DNA from 2 places in the Paenibacillus sp. 01T47 genome. Region 1 is predicted to be linked to the other one. Evidence: riboswitches for the same ligand, from Rfam matches in the RefSeq annotation. Region 1 holds a riboswitch; the other holds the start of a gene.

Region 1 (7,299 bases):
GAAGAGGGTAGGATCGAGCACTTTAATGGCGCGCTCGATCATGCTGACCATTTCTTCCACTGAAGGTACACGCGGGCTGTGAATATCGTAAACGCCTAAGCCGATGCCTTGGTCATAGGTGTTCTCCTCAAAGCTATGAATCAGCTCGCCATGGCTGCGCGAGGTTTCAATGGAGATGACATCTGCATCCAGCGCAAGGATGGAATCGATAATATCATGGAACTCACAATAACACATATGTGTATGAATTTGTGTTGTGTCACGCACAGCTGAAGTCGATAGACGGAACGCATGCACGCCCCATTTTAAATAGGCATCCCAATCACTGCGTTTAAGCGGCAAACCTTCTCGCAAAGCTGGCTCATCAACCTGGATCATCTCTATACCTGCGCTCTCAAGCGCCTTTACTTCCTCTGAGAGTGCAAGCGCAATTTGGTATGCGACCTGCTCGCGTGTGATATCGTTGCGAACAAATGACCAGTTTAAAATCGTAATCGGCCCCGTCAGCATCCCTTTTACCGGACGACTTGTCAGCGACTGCGCATACACGCTTTCGGTTACTGTCATTGGCTCAGTAAATACAACATCGCCATAAATGACCGGCGGCTTTACGCAGCGGGAACCATACGATTGAACCCAACCGGCTTTTGTAAATGCGAACCCATCCAGCTTCTCTCCGAAAAATTCGACCATGTCCGTACGCTCAAATTCACCATGAACGAGGACGTCTATGTTAAGCTCTTCTTGGATTTCAATCCAATTTTTAATTTTATCGTTGATAAAGGAAGCGTAGCCCTGTGAACTGAGCTCGTTTTTTCTCCATTTTTGCCTTGCTTGGCGTACATCCAGCGTTTGCGGGAAGCTGCCGATTGTTGTTGTTGGAAGGAACGGCAAATTCCACTTTTGCTGCTGCAGCTTTTGTCTCTCCGCAAATGGCTTCTGCCTCGTTGAAGGATGCGCCGCTATCGCTGCTGCATCAGCAGCTTGGCGATTGCGGGCAGGAGAAATGGATAAATGATGAATCCGCTCGCCGTTAAGCTTAAGCTCAAGCTTGCGCAGTTCTGAGATGTCCGCCTCATTTACAGTCGCTGTTTCACTTAGCCACACAATTTCATCCAGCTTTTCTTCCGCGAATGCAAGCGCCTCACGCAGCTCTACTGGCAGATTGGTTTCGTTTTTTGCCGTTACCGGCACATGCAGCAGGCTGCATGACGATTGAATGATCGCGCGCTCAGCTGGAATGTATGCCGAAAGCTTTTGCAGCAATTCGAGCTTTTGCTTATAGTCTGAGCGCCAAATGTTGCGTCCGTCTACAAGTCCGATACCGACGAGCTTATCCTTCGGATAACCAAATTGCTCCAGCGACTTCAAGTTTTGCTCCAAACCATGAACGAAATCCAAACCGATCGCTTGTACCGGGAGAGCAACTACAGCTTCATAATGCTCAACCGCCTCAAAATACGTTTGAAGCATTATGTTAAGCGCTGGTGCTGCTTGGTTCAGCCTTGCATAAATCGATTCAACCCATTGCATCTCTTCCTCAGAAATAGAGGTAACAAGGATGGGCTCATCGATTTGCATCCATTGTACGCCTTCTTGCTCAAGCTCCTTAAGCAGCTGAGCATAAAGCGGTATAAACTGCTCAATAAGCTGCGGAAGCTGCTTGGCATCGTAGCCCTTCGACAGCTTGAGGAAGGTGTATAGACCGATAATGACAGGTTTACCTTCAATGCCAAGCTTTTCTTTGGCTTCGCGGTACGCAATCAGCGGACGGTTTTCCGTCAGTACCGGAGCAGCACCCGCAAGTTCTGGCACAATATAGTGATAGTTGGTATTAAACCATTTGGTCATCTCGCAGGCTTGTGCTTCCTGTGTCCCTCTCGCCATTGCGTAGTAGGTCTGTACGGGAACAGGACCTCCATCATAGGAAAAACGATCTGGCACAAGGCCAAACATCGCTGCAGTATCCAGCATTTGATCATACAACGTAAAATCATTAACAGGAATTAGCGAAATTCCTTTATCCTTTTGCAGCTTCAGGTTGTTAAGACGAATACTTTCAAGCGTTTGGAGGAATACCGTTTCGTCCAAATCACCTTTCCAAAAGGCTTCAAGCGCTTTTTTCCATTCCCGATTTTCGCCGATACGCGGATATCCAAGTACACTGTTTTGCAGTTTGCTCACGTTCATATTTCCTCCTAATAAATGTAATTATTATGAAATAAAAGCACAAAAAAGAGCGTCGTTACCTTAAAGAAGCAAAGGTAAAGACGCCCGGCGTTTTAATAAACAGCGGTTCTGTCTTAACACCTCCCTATCTCCCGTAGGTAAAATCAGTGTCGTTCAAATAGGCAGGTCTCCTGGCTCCAGAATCATCATCGTAAGCTTGCCTTCCCAACCGGTTAAGATCAGTGGCGTTAGCGCTTAGACTCCTCTGTTACAGTGGCGGGACCGCGTCGGTTTTGCACCGGACTTCCCTTTTAAGCTCAAGCTATACAGCAAGAGCACCTATTTCCACTTATTTCAGTTGTTGATCGCATTTTTTAGGATCACGAATAACTATACACGCAAAATAATAACCATACAATGGAAATCATTATAATATCAAAAAAAGACTCTCCTCTAAGCAGCCTGCGCTGCAAAAGGAAAGCCTTATTGGTTTTTTATATAATTACCTAACCAGCCAACCGCCATCAACAGCCAAAATATGGCCGTTCATATAATCAGAAGCTGAAGAAGCTAGGAATACCGCTGGTCCAATCAAATCCTGCGATGTACCCCAGCGTCCCGCTGGTATGCGCTGCAAAATTTGAGCACTGCGAACAGGATCCTCGCGAAGCGCTTCGGTGTTGTCTGTACTCATGTAGCCTGGGGCTATGGCATTTACCTGCAAGCCTTTAGCTGCCCATTCGCTAGCAAGCGCTTTGGTAAGACCGGCAACGGCATGTTTGCTGGACGTATAGCCCGGAACATTAATTCCGCCTTGGAAGGTTAACATCGACGCAATGTTAATAATTTTCCCTGAGCCCTGTTCAATCATATGTTTCCCGGCCAGCTGGGAAAGGAGAAATACAGAATTCAAGTTAACATCGAGTACATCCTGCCAGTCCTCGTAGCTATGCTCTGCAGCTGGTGTGCGGCGAATGATACCCGCGTTGTTGACCAAAATATCGATGCGTCCCAGTTCTTCAACTGTACGATCAACAATTCCAGCAAGCTTCGTTCGGTCAGCAATATCGGTCTGAATTGTAATCGCTTTGCGTCCAAGCTCTCTTATCGCTGCTGCCGTTTTGTCAGCAGGCGTTTGGTTCGTGACAAGCGCGATATCCGCACCCGCTCGTGCTAATCCAAGCGCAATCGCTTCCCCAAGCCCGCGCCCTGCACCTGTGACGACAGCTGTTTTACCCGTCAAATCAAACAAACTCATCGGCTCAGCTCCTACCTTTAGTACGCTTCCCATTTTCCGAAAGCGCTGCTTTCATCATTTTTATATTTTGTGACTCATACCTCGCCGCAACGTCCGCATCTATACCTTCGTCTGTGATGATATAGTCAATTTCATGCAAACCGGCAAACGTTATTAGTGCACCCTTATCGAATTTGTTATGATCGGCAAGGCAGTAGACGACCTTGGCATTTTCCATATACAGTTTCTTCAGCTTCGTCAATTCTTCTGTGAATATGGTAAGCCCATATTCCATATGAATGCCGGTTGTGGAAAGAAACAGCTTGTGTACATTCAGTCGTTTAATCCATTCCTGCGATTCTGCGCCGATAAGCAAATTGTTATGCCGGTAGCCCCCGGGAATAACAAGCCTTACTTGGTCCTTCGCAGTCAGCTCCCGAATGATAAGCAGATCGTTCGTAAGCACCGTAACCGGGATGTTGGGCAGACGTTTTGCCATTTCGAGCGTAGTACTGCCAGCATCAAGCGCAATAATATCATTAGGCTCGATGCATGAAAGAGCAAGCTCCGCAATCGCCGCCTTCTCCCGCTGATGCTTGCTGTTTGGGAATTGCAGCGGATAAAGGCTGTCTTCGCCTCTATGCTGGGGCACAGCTCCGCCATGAGTCCGTTTCAGCAATCCCTTCTCTTCCAGCTTCTCTAAATCTTCACGAACTGTTTTCTCCGTGACTTGAAACAGCTCGCTTAGCTCGGAAACTTTAACCGCGCCAAGCTGCTCCAATTTATCTATAATCTTACGATGCCGTTCGGCAGCAAGCATAGTGCACCCCCTGTAGCGAATGTTTCTATTTTAGCTCGCTTGCAGGTACGGCGTCCATATCTGTAAATGTGTAGTTCTCTCCAGCCATCGACCAGCAGAATGTATAATTGCTTGTGCCCACTCCTGAGTGGATCGACCATGGCGGTGAAAGAATCGCTTGGTCATTGGCAACAACAAGATGTCTCGTCTGCGAAGGCTCGCCCATCATATGGAATACGCGAGCATCATCATTCATGTCGAAGTACAAGTATGCTTCCATGCGGCGGTCATGGACATGAGAAGGCATCGTATTCCAGACGCTTCCCGTTTTCAAGCTCGTTACACCAAGCATAAGCTGGCAGCTTTGGATGCCGTCTGCGTGGATATATTTATAAAGAATACGTTCATTGGAAGTCTCCTGCGAACCAAGATGAGTCGGATTCGCTTCCTCCATCGTCATCTTGCGTGTTGCAATTTCAGCATGCGCAAGCGCGGAACAGAAATAAAGCTTCGCAGGGTTTGCTTTATCTACACTTGACAGCAGCACCTGACGTTTGCCCTTGCCAACATAAAGCACGTCGAGCTTATTCAGCTCGTATACTTCCCCATCAACGGAAATCGAAGCAGGTCCGCCAATATTCAAGAAACCAACCTCGCGGCGTTCCAAGAAATATTCGGTTTTTAGCGTTGCAGCATCCTCCAGCTCAAGCGTCTCGTTCACAGGCAATGCTCCGCCTACAACCATTCTGTCATAATGCGTATATGTCATTTTTAATTGATCTTGCTCAAACAAGCTTTCGATCAAAAACTCGCTGCGCAGACGTTCCGTATCATATTGCTTCACATCAGTAGGATTCGTAGTATGGCGTACTTCCATTGGATAAAAGCCTCCTAAAAGTTATTTGCGTTAGACTCGCCTCGCAAGCTACGCTAATGTTTGTTATTGTTCGTTTCTATAATAACACACATTTACGAACATAAAAAGAACATTTTAAACATTTTGGATTAGCATGAACATTTTATTTTCGAGAAGATTGTACAACAAAAAAACGACCTCCGCGCGCATCATTTGCGAAGAGGCCGTCTGTTGTTTTAGAGGAAACCTACTGAAGCTTCCACCTTCGATAAACATAAAGAGATACCGCCATAAACATGCCGTATACTAAGACGGTAACAAATACGTTTCTTGGGTCCGTCATAAGCGTGTCACCGATCGTGGCGAACAACAGCATCGCTGGAATTTTACCAATCGATGAGGCGATCGCATAAACGGTAAAGGAAACACGGCTTAGCGCCGAGTACATATTAACTGCAATGGATGGAATGAACGGAATGAGCCGAGCAAACATAATCGTCAGAAAAGCATTCTGCTCAAACATCACCGTTAGTTTTCCGATGCTTGGATAACGGTAGAGAAATTTCTTCCCCCACTCTTGATAGCCATAGCGGATAAACAGAAACATCACAATGGATGCTGCCACTGAGCCCGTCCAAGTCACTGCCGCGCCTAACACTGGGCCAAGAGCAGCACCAATGAGCCCGCCGATTACGGGATACGGGATGACAGGAAATAGTGCGACGAGCGTTGCCATAATGACGACGAGCGGCACGTTATCCGCTTGTTGAAACCACGTCAAAATCACATCGCCATAACGATAAATAAGAAAAGCAATACTGGCATACAAAGCAGCTAAACCTGTTTTTTTGAGCATTGTTGTACCCCTGAATAAAAGATATCTCCAGCTTATCATTATTGAAGATAAATACGAGCAATGCATTGTGTCAAATTTAAGTTTTGGAATGACAACGAAGTGTTCGGGATATTTTCAACTTGCGCCGCAGCCGGTAAATGTGATCATCTACCGTACGATCTACCGGCGCCTCCATTGGCCAGACGTTGTCTAGCAGCTGTTCGCGCGACAGCGTTTGCCCTGCATGGCTGTGCATGAAATGCAGCAGCGCATATTCCTTCGGAAGCAGTACAATCTTTTGTGCTTTCCATGCAACGGTGTAAGCACCCGCATCCCATTCCATAAATCTCTCGACCTCTATCCCTGCGCGCTGAAATTATGCTCTTTCGTTAAATCCACAATGAACGAGGTAGGATCAAAGCATCCACCGAAACCAACGGCCATGACCATCTGTTTCCGCTAACGTTTCCGTTTGCTCCTTGCCCTCCAAATAATAATCAAGATGAAGATTTGGGTCCCACATATTATTGTAGAGGTGAAATATATCTCTTTGTTGCCCTATTCTCCTAATGCTGTCTGTTAATTCAACTTTGTCGTCATGAGTCATTTGGTTGGCTACATGGGTGTGAAACACACCAATAACACAATCCTCCGTTATTTTAGCAACCATTTCAGCAAGTCGTTTCACGCCATTCCCCTGAAACAACTCCATCTGCTGCCCTTTTAATAAAGAAGCTGCTTTGTCAAAATTCACAGTCCGCTCATTATGCTCAGGCCATATCAACGACTTTAACCAAAGATAATCGTCTTCCTCTTCCAGATTATTAACGTGCAAATCTATTCCTATCCTTGCAATCACTGGCGGACTTTGTTTTAGGAGATGCGGAATAACATCTCCACGAACTTCCGAGTGCAGTACCAGTTCAGCATCTATATTTCCATAGGTTTCACTATTGTTATATTGATAACTATACTTATCCCAAAAAAGCTGCAGCCCCGCACTTGTTCCGATTTCAATGATGGCCAATGGTTTTTTCGTTTTTTGATACATGTAACAAAATGCAGGATACAAGTAAGCACAGCGTCTAACCTCATTCGTTTGTACAAGCTTGCTTTGGAGCAGTTGAACAATTTCGTTTTTATGCTGAAGGCAAAAGTGTTTAAAAAAAGGGAATGCCTCCGCCGCATCTCTCGGATCGTTAACTAAGCTGCCATAAAACTTTTGCAGTTCGTGGCTGGTCTCTTTGCGCAGCAAGTACTGAACCGCAGCAAAAAAAAGATTGGGTACTGGCTGGCCTTCTCTGCAATAAGAAGCCATCTGAAGCATTTCATCATCGTCTGCAATGGCTAATGATAGCTGTTCATATAAACAGCTTGAGCCTTTGCATTCCCTCGTCGCGAAC
Region 2 (7,299 bases), on a different contig from region 1:
CAGTGGATTTTGCGCCAAATAACCAACTTTAATCGATTTATCCCGCTTCAGCTTGCCTCGCTGCGGCTTTAATAATCCGGCCATCATTTGCAGCATCGTTGTTTTTCCAGCCCCGTTGCCGCCAAGCACCGCCAAAAACTCATACTTGTACACGTTAAGCGACAGCTTCTTCAACACCTCTGCACTCGCTTTTTCGTATTTAAACGTTATTTCATCACAAGCAAGCAGCCATTCCTTTTTTTCGAGCTCGCTGCTTTCGTTGATTACTGAATGATTTGCGCCTATTGTATGTACGCCGAAAACATTGGAGAGCCACTTCTTCCCTTCACGCACGGTAAGCGGAATTTGATTTGCTTCTGGTAGGCTGCCAGCCTTCTGGGCAGATAGAAACAGCTTCGTAACGGAAGGCAGGTATGGCATTTCTTTCTGCGCTGCATCAACACCAACGAGCCGGCATAGCTCTCTCGGCGGCGCGTCGTATTTCACTTTGCCTTCCTCCAGCAGAATGATTCGATCTGCAAGTGGAATAACATCCTCCAGCCGATGCTCGCTTATAATAACCGTCATCGACATTTCCTGATTCAGCCGATAAATAAACTGCAGAAAATCTCGCGCCGCTACCGGATCAAGCTGAGAGGTGGGCTCATCTAATAGAAGCAGCTTTGGCTGCAGCAGCAATACTGAAGCAAGATTGATCAGCTGCTTCTGTCCCCCCGATATTTCATGAACGGATTTGTTAATCAGCTCATCCAGCCCAAAGAAATGGCTCATTTCGGCTAGTCGTTTACGCATAACCGCTTGCCCATAGCCGACATTTTCCATGGAAAAAGCCAGCTCATGCCATACCTGATCCATCACAATTTGATTTTCAGGGTTTTGAAACACCATGCCGATCTGTTCAGCCGCCTCGACCGCAGGCAGTTCCTCTAGCAATACACGATTATACTTAATGGTGCCTGAGCGTTTCCCCGTAGGCTGCGTTTCTTTTTTCAAGTGCCGAAGCAGCGTCGTTTTGCCGCAGCCGGATGCCCCACAAAGGACGACAAAATCGCCTGGCTTGATATTTAAAGTAATGTTATCGAGTGCTGCAACCGTTGATTCCGGATAATGGAACGTCAATTGATCAACCTGAATTACTTCCATGACCTTCTCTCCATTTCTTCAAGTACGACTGGTGTTAACAGAAAGGCGCAATAGCAAGCGTATGCAATGCCTTCCCCCCTATGAAACTGCATTGTTTCCAGACGCGGGTAAATAGTAAGCACACCAAAACCTTGCATCCAGCCCCAAATGCATACTAGTGCCATTGCTCCAAGAAACAATAGAACATACCAATCTCTACGATCCATACGATAGATGACATAAGAGCTTCGTTTAGCTGCGCCATACCCTCTAGCTTTCATAGAATCAGCGGTCTGAAGCGCCTCCTCCAAGGACCAGGTCAACAGCACACGAACGAGCAGCATGCCATCCTTGCTCCGTTTTTTCAAGCTGCCTTCGAGAATCGAAACCCCTTTTATTCGTTGAACCGTAGTAATTTGATCCAGTCTCCGCAAGAAAAGCGGTACGAACCGAATCGACATCGAGGTTAGCAGTGCAGTTCGCGGAGCGACTCGTGAAAATAAATACATCCATTTCTCCGTCGTAACAATCTGCTGAAACGATACAAAGGCTAGTAAAATGCACAATAAAGAGAGCATCATCGTCACACCATATAAAATAGCTTCCAACGTGATCGGCTGATCCATAAAATAAAATAAAATATGCCGCCCGCGATGAGAAAACAGCGGGTTAAGAACAGCAACTAAACCGCCCATTAGAACATAATAAGGAAGCAGCTTAAGCAGCCGCTTCCCTTCGCCATGAATGACAATAATTACCGTAATCGCAGCAAGTGACGTCAATAAGAAAACAGGATGAAATAAGAGCATGCCGAATGTAATGACTCCTGCATAATAACTGAAGCTCGTAACCGGATGTACCGAACCGAACGCACTATTCATCGAATTTTGCTCCTATATCCTCGCCAAGATCAGTCGTGTACAACCATTCAATAACATCACCTTCATTAACCTTGTAAACCCCGGCGCCCTTGTTAGGAAACTCACCGTTTACTCGGTACATCCAGCCGCTCTTCGCACCCAGATCGAATTCGTAAATATTATCGATGCCTTCGATATAAGCACCGCCTTTAACACCTCTGTATTCCATTTGTATTTTGTTTTTTCTCGTAATTTTCTTCAATACATCTAGAACGGTATCGTCCTTCTTGAACTCTACGGCTGTTGGTGCAAGCACCGTTCCCGTATCTTTGTCCGCGACAATTGAAATCGTAACCGTCTGCATAGGATTCGGCGTTGCAACAGGCGTGACGGGCTTCGCAGTAGCCGCACTGTCTGTTTTGGTTGGTTTCGCAGAAGTAGTAGGCTTCGTTTTTGGATCATCCAGTTTTGGCTCATTTGTCTGCTTCGGCTTCGGGGAAGGCGTTGCTTGCTTACCGCCAGCGTTGTCGGTTGCCTTCGCGTTATCTTGATCTTTATCTTCGCTAGGCAACTGCGTTGCCTCTGCCGTTTCTGATGCTGAAGTACTCGTTGGCTGCTCATCAGCGGCTTTCTCCGCTTCTTTTCCCACTTGTCCTTCGTTGCTGGTTTGCACTTGATTGGTATTGGAATTAACGCTTTGTGCCGGACTGGCACAGCCAGCTAATAAACCAATAAACAGCCATAGGATGATTAAGCTTGGTAACCATTTCTTGTAGATCTTTGCCATCGTCTCTTTTCTGCTCCTTTTTGTCTCATTCACACAAACCTTAACAATAAAAAAAAGACCCCCTTCTATTAGGGGATCTGCATGCCGAATGTAAGAATAGCAACCGTATATAACTAAAATATATGATGCGTCCTGCAAAACGATTACGCCTCCACATTCTTTACCCCCGAAGAATGAGAAACAAAATAAAAAAGGCAGGTTTCCTGGCTTGTGCGTCAACGCGATTCTCACACCTTCCCATCCTTGAATCGGACAGTGGCATTTGCAGAGAATCACTCTTCACATACAGTGGCGGGACCGCGCCGGCATTGAACCGGACTTCCCTATTAAGCAAACAAAAGCATGCTTTTGTTTGCACCTTCTCTATTCAATTATGCGATTATTTAATCAATCATATCGGGATTGCTGGGGTTTGTCTATATGGGATTTGAATGATTCGATCGCAAATAGCAGCTGCATCCTCTTGATCATGGGTGACGAACATACACGTAATTTGGGCTTTGTGAAGCAATCGCTTCAGCTCCTCCCGAATGCTTTGCTTTAAGTGTGAATCCAAACTGCTAAATGGCTCATCCATCAACAGCATCAAGGGAGACGGGGCAAGCGCACGAGCAAAAGCAACACGCTGCTGCTGACCGCCGCTAAGCTCATGCGGATAACGCTTGACGAAATCATTTAACTGTATCAGCTCCAGCATTTCATCCAGCCGTTTGAATCTGTCTTTTCTTGATAATCGATGTAAACCAAATAATATATTTTGACCGACAGTCAGATGAGGAAACAACGCATAATCCTGAAACACCATGCCTATGCCGCGCTGCTCAGGCTGAATAAACTGCTGATCATCTACTAAAACCCTGCCGCCAGCGGCAATACGTCCCGAGGCAGGAATCTCAAGCCCGGCAATAATCCGCAACAGCGTGCTTTTCCCGCAACCGCTTTGACCAAGCACTCCAACAACTTCACCCTTCTGCATTTGCATCGTAAAGTTTTCCAATACACTCTTTTTCCCATTATCATAGCTAAAAGAAACGTTAGTCAGCTCAAAAAAGTTCATCTGGATTTCTTCTCTCCCAACCGATGATAAACAAAAACAGTTGCCATTCCCACCGTGATTATGAATAAAGACGGTACCGAAGCTTGATGAATTTGCTCATCGCTTGCATATTGATAGGCTTTTGTCGCTAGCGTCTCAAAATTAAACGGGCGCAGCAGCAGCGTCAGCGGCAGCTCCTTCATAATTTCCATAAAGGTAAGCAGGAAGCCTGCTAATATGGATCCTTTTATTAAAGGCAAGTCAACTTTGAAGAAGGTAGCAGTCATACCGATGCCGAGCGTTCTGGAAGCTTCAGAATAACGATTGCCTATTTTATCAAATCCCGCTTCCACCGCATTAAATCCTACACCAAGGAAGCGGATTACATAGGCGAAAATAAGCATTACGAGCGACATGCTGAGCACGAGCTTGCTCGATCCAAAACCTAACCATGAATAGACGCCGCTTAATTGATGGTCTAGGGAAATAAACAAAGCAAGCACGCCAATGGACAAAACAGCACCCGGGATAGAGTAGCCCATTAAAATTAGCTTTGTTGCTGCAAGCGACAAAAGCGATCGATTCAGGCTCCGGCTTACATTGGCGACAATAACTGCAAGCAGCATCAACACGGTAATCGCAACAATGGAAACCAAAAGCGTGTTTGAGACGAGCTGCGCAAATTTGCTGTTCAATACATCTTGATATGTCCATGTCGCCCAAACGAGGAGCTGAACTACTGGAATAGCGAACGAAAGGGCAAATATAACCGTGCTCACAAAAATAGCAGCAGCTGTCCCTAAATAGGATAACTTCCTTCGTTTAAGCGGATTAAGCTTGCTTGTCGCGGAATGATACATTTTTCGCCTGCGAAGCAGTCTCTCCATAATAAACAATCCAATAATAGCGCTCATTAGGAGCGCAGATAATCTCAGGGCAGAATCAACGTCATACATACCAAACCATGTTTTGAAAATCGTTGCAGTAAACGAAGCAATGCCAAAATGTTTTGTTACTCCAAAATCATTCAGTACCTCAAATGCGACGAGGCTGGCTCCGCCGATAATTGCAGCCTGCGACAAAGGCAATACGATTCGGAAAAAGATATGAAGCTGCCCTTTGCCGAGCAATCTTGCGTTTTCTATGAAAGCTGCGCTTTGCTTCTCCATAAAGGTTTTGGTCATCAAATAAATGTAAGGAAATAAAAACATTGAAAATATGAAAATAGCGCCTTTCATGGACAATATATCAAAATAAGCTTGGTTAGGGGTTACGCCGAGCGTATTTCGCATAAAAACTTGTATGCTGCCCGTATAGCTCAGCATAGAACCGTAAGTATAAGCTGCAATATATGGTGGAATAGCCAGTGGCAGCAAAAATGCAAAGTGAAAGAACTTCCGCATCGGGAAATCATAGGCTGCAACAAGCCATGCAAGCGACACGCCGATGATAACGGAGAAAAACACCGATCCTACTACAAGATATAAAGATTGAACGACAGATTCAAACAGCATATACTCTTTGATTTGCTGCCAGTTTTCATTCGGTTTGTCAAACAAACCGAAAAAAATATAAAGAGACGGAATAAGGGCCATGATGGCCCCTATTACGCTCAATATAACCCAGCCGTTCAATATTCTCTTTAAATTTCGCAAAGAGATGGAAGCCATCATTTTTATTTCCAACCTGCCTTAGCCAGAAGCTCGACTGCTTTTTTGTTATGATCGCCCAGCTTGGAGAAATCCAGCTTCTGTGTTTTAAAGTCACCCCAGCCCTTTAACAACTCAGGCTTTTCTGCAGCAGCATTTACAGGAAATTCGAAGCTTCCTTGCGTTAACAGCGTTTGCCCATCTTTGCCTGTCATGAATTCGATCAGTTTAACAGCGTTATCTTTATTCTTAGCATGCTTAGTAAGGCCTACACCGCTGATGTTAAGATGTGTGCCTGTCGTTTCTTGGTTCGGGAAGAATACGCCAATTTTCTCTGCAACCTTAACTTCTTCCGTATCCTTCGAATTCAACATCTGCCCAACGTAATAAGTGTTCATAATCGCAACATCACCTAGACCAGCAACGACCGCTTTCGCTTGGTCGCGATCTCCGCCTTCAGGATCACGAGCAAAGTTTGCTACAATCCCCTTCGCCCATTCTTCAGCCTTTTGCTCTCCATTTAGTTCGATGAATGAAGCAAGCAGCGACTGATTATAAAGGCTGGCAGACGAGCGCGCCAATACTTTCCCTTTCCATGCGGCATTTGCAAGATCTTCATAGGTGGACAGCTGCTCCGGCTTCACACGATCTTTGGCATAGACGATAACGCGTGCACGGGTTGCAATGCCAACCCAATTGTTTTCGTTATCCCGCAGCTCTGCGGGTACATTACTATCAACCGTTGTGGATTGAATCGGTTGAAGCACTTCATTTTGCTTCGCATAATTTAGAACGCCGCCATCTACTGTAATGAACAGATCTGCTTCTGAGCTTTCTCCTTCTCGCTTCAAACGTTCAACGAGCTCTTCTGCTGTACCTTTAATTTCATTGACTTTAATGCCTGTTTCTTTCGTAAAGGCATCAAACAACTGGCTGTCAACATCATAGTGTCTTGCTGTAAACACGTTTACGACTTGCTCTTTGTTGTTATTCTTACTCGTATCATTACTTCCACCAGCTGCTTCAGTCGTTACTGGGCTCGCCTCTGGCGATGGCGAAGAAGCATTCGTCTTATCGTTTCCTGCATTATTCGCTCCACAACCTGCTAATACGAGCACTGTTAGCATCGTTAACAATACGACACTTACGATATAATTCTTTTTCATCTTTGTCATACCTCTCGTTCCCACTTTTAATTTGATAATGAAAATCATTACCACCAATTCAACAGTTCCTATTGTAACCTACTAAAATGAGAAAATGCTGTGAAAATAAAAAAAAGCTACCCGACATTCATTTTCGGGTAACTCGTTTAAAAACAGCTGAAACGGTGGTACCTTGATGAAGTTTACTTTCAATGAGCAAACTACCGTCATATCGTTGCACCAAACGGTTCGCAATCGCCAGCCCGAGTCCATGACCGCCGCTTGTGCCGCTCCTCGAACGGTCTGCGCGGTAAAAACGATTCATAACGAGCGGTAAGTCCTGATCAGATATGCCAACGCCAAAATCTGTGACTTGAATGACAGCATCCGTTTCTCCTAGCAAGCAGCAAAGCTCTATTCTTCGGCTTTCTCCCGAATAGTTGACTGCATTATCAAGTAAGATGAGCATAATTTGCTCCAAATGCTGCTCAGACACAAATAGATCTACGTCTGACAAATGACTCAAATCAGCATGAAAAGTGAACTCCGGATGAAGCACCTCTATATTTCTAATAAGCTGTTCCATGTTCTGCTTCGAATGGCTGCTCATCTCATTCCCGTAAGCGGGCTCTTTCTCCGCACGAGACAATGCGAGCAGCTCCTGTACAAGTCCTTTCAGCCGAGCTATTTCCTGCGACGA

Evidence for each region. Region 1 has a riboswitch for cobalamin ahead of metE (5-methyltetrahydropteroyltriglutamate--homocysteine S-methyltransferase). Riboswitches for the same ligand answer to the same signal wherever they lie in the genome.
Region 2: linked by a shared signal. The riboswitch ahead of AC1DOV_RS11290 (DUF4430 domain-containing protein) and the one ahead of metE (5-methyltetrahydropteroyltriglutamate--homocysteine S-methyltransferase) in region 1 are both predicted to bind cobalamin.

The regions. Positions count from the first base shown of each region.
Region 1 is NZ_JBFTPA010000003.1:195,089-202,387, reverse strand. Features, by position in the region: gene metE (5-methyltetrahydropteroyltriglutamate--homocysteine S-methyltransferase) at 1-2,184, opposite strand, end outside; cobalamin riboswitch at 2,334-2,527, opposite strand; gene kduD (2-dehydro-3-deoxy-D-gluconate 5-dehydrogenase KduD) at 2,672-3,427, opposite strand; gene AC1DOV_RS08300 (DeoR/GlpR family DNA-binding transcription regulator) at 3,432-4,226, opposite strand; gene kduI (5-dehydro-4-deoxy-D-glucuronate isomerase) at 4,252-5,082, opposite strand; gene AC1DOV_RS08290 (TVP38/TMEM64 family protein) at 5,309-5,917, opposite strand; gene AC1DOV_RS08285 (winged helix-turn-helix domain-containing protein) at 5,994-6,239, opposite strand; gene AC1DOV_RS08280 (DUF2332 domain-containing protein) at 6,312-7,299, opposite strand, start outside.
Region 2 is NZ_JBFTPA010000004.1:302,712-310,010, reverse strand. Features, by position in the region: gene AC1DOV_RS11300 (ABC transporter ATP-binding protein) at 1-1,143, opposite strand, end outside; gene AC1DOV_RS11295 (energy-coupling factor transporter transmembrane component T) at 1,134-2,003, opposite strand; gene AC1DOV_RS11290 (DUF4430 domain-containing protein) at 1,996-2,769, opposite strand; cobalamin riboswitch at 2,946-3,146, opposite strand; gene AC1DOV_RS11285 (ABC transporter ATP-binding protein) at 3,161-3,826, opposite strand; gene AC1DOV_RS11280 (ABC transporter permease) at 3,823-5,478, opposite strand; gene AC1DOV_RS11275 (Fe(3+) ABC transporter substrate-binding protein) at 5,481-6,620, opposite strand; gene AC1DOV_RS11270 (ATP-binding protein) at 6,748-7,299, opposite strand, start outside.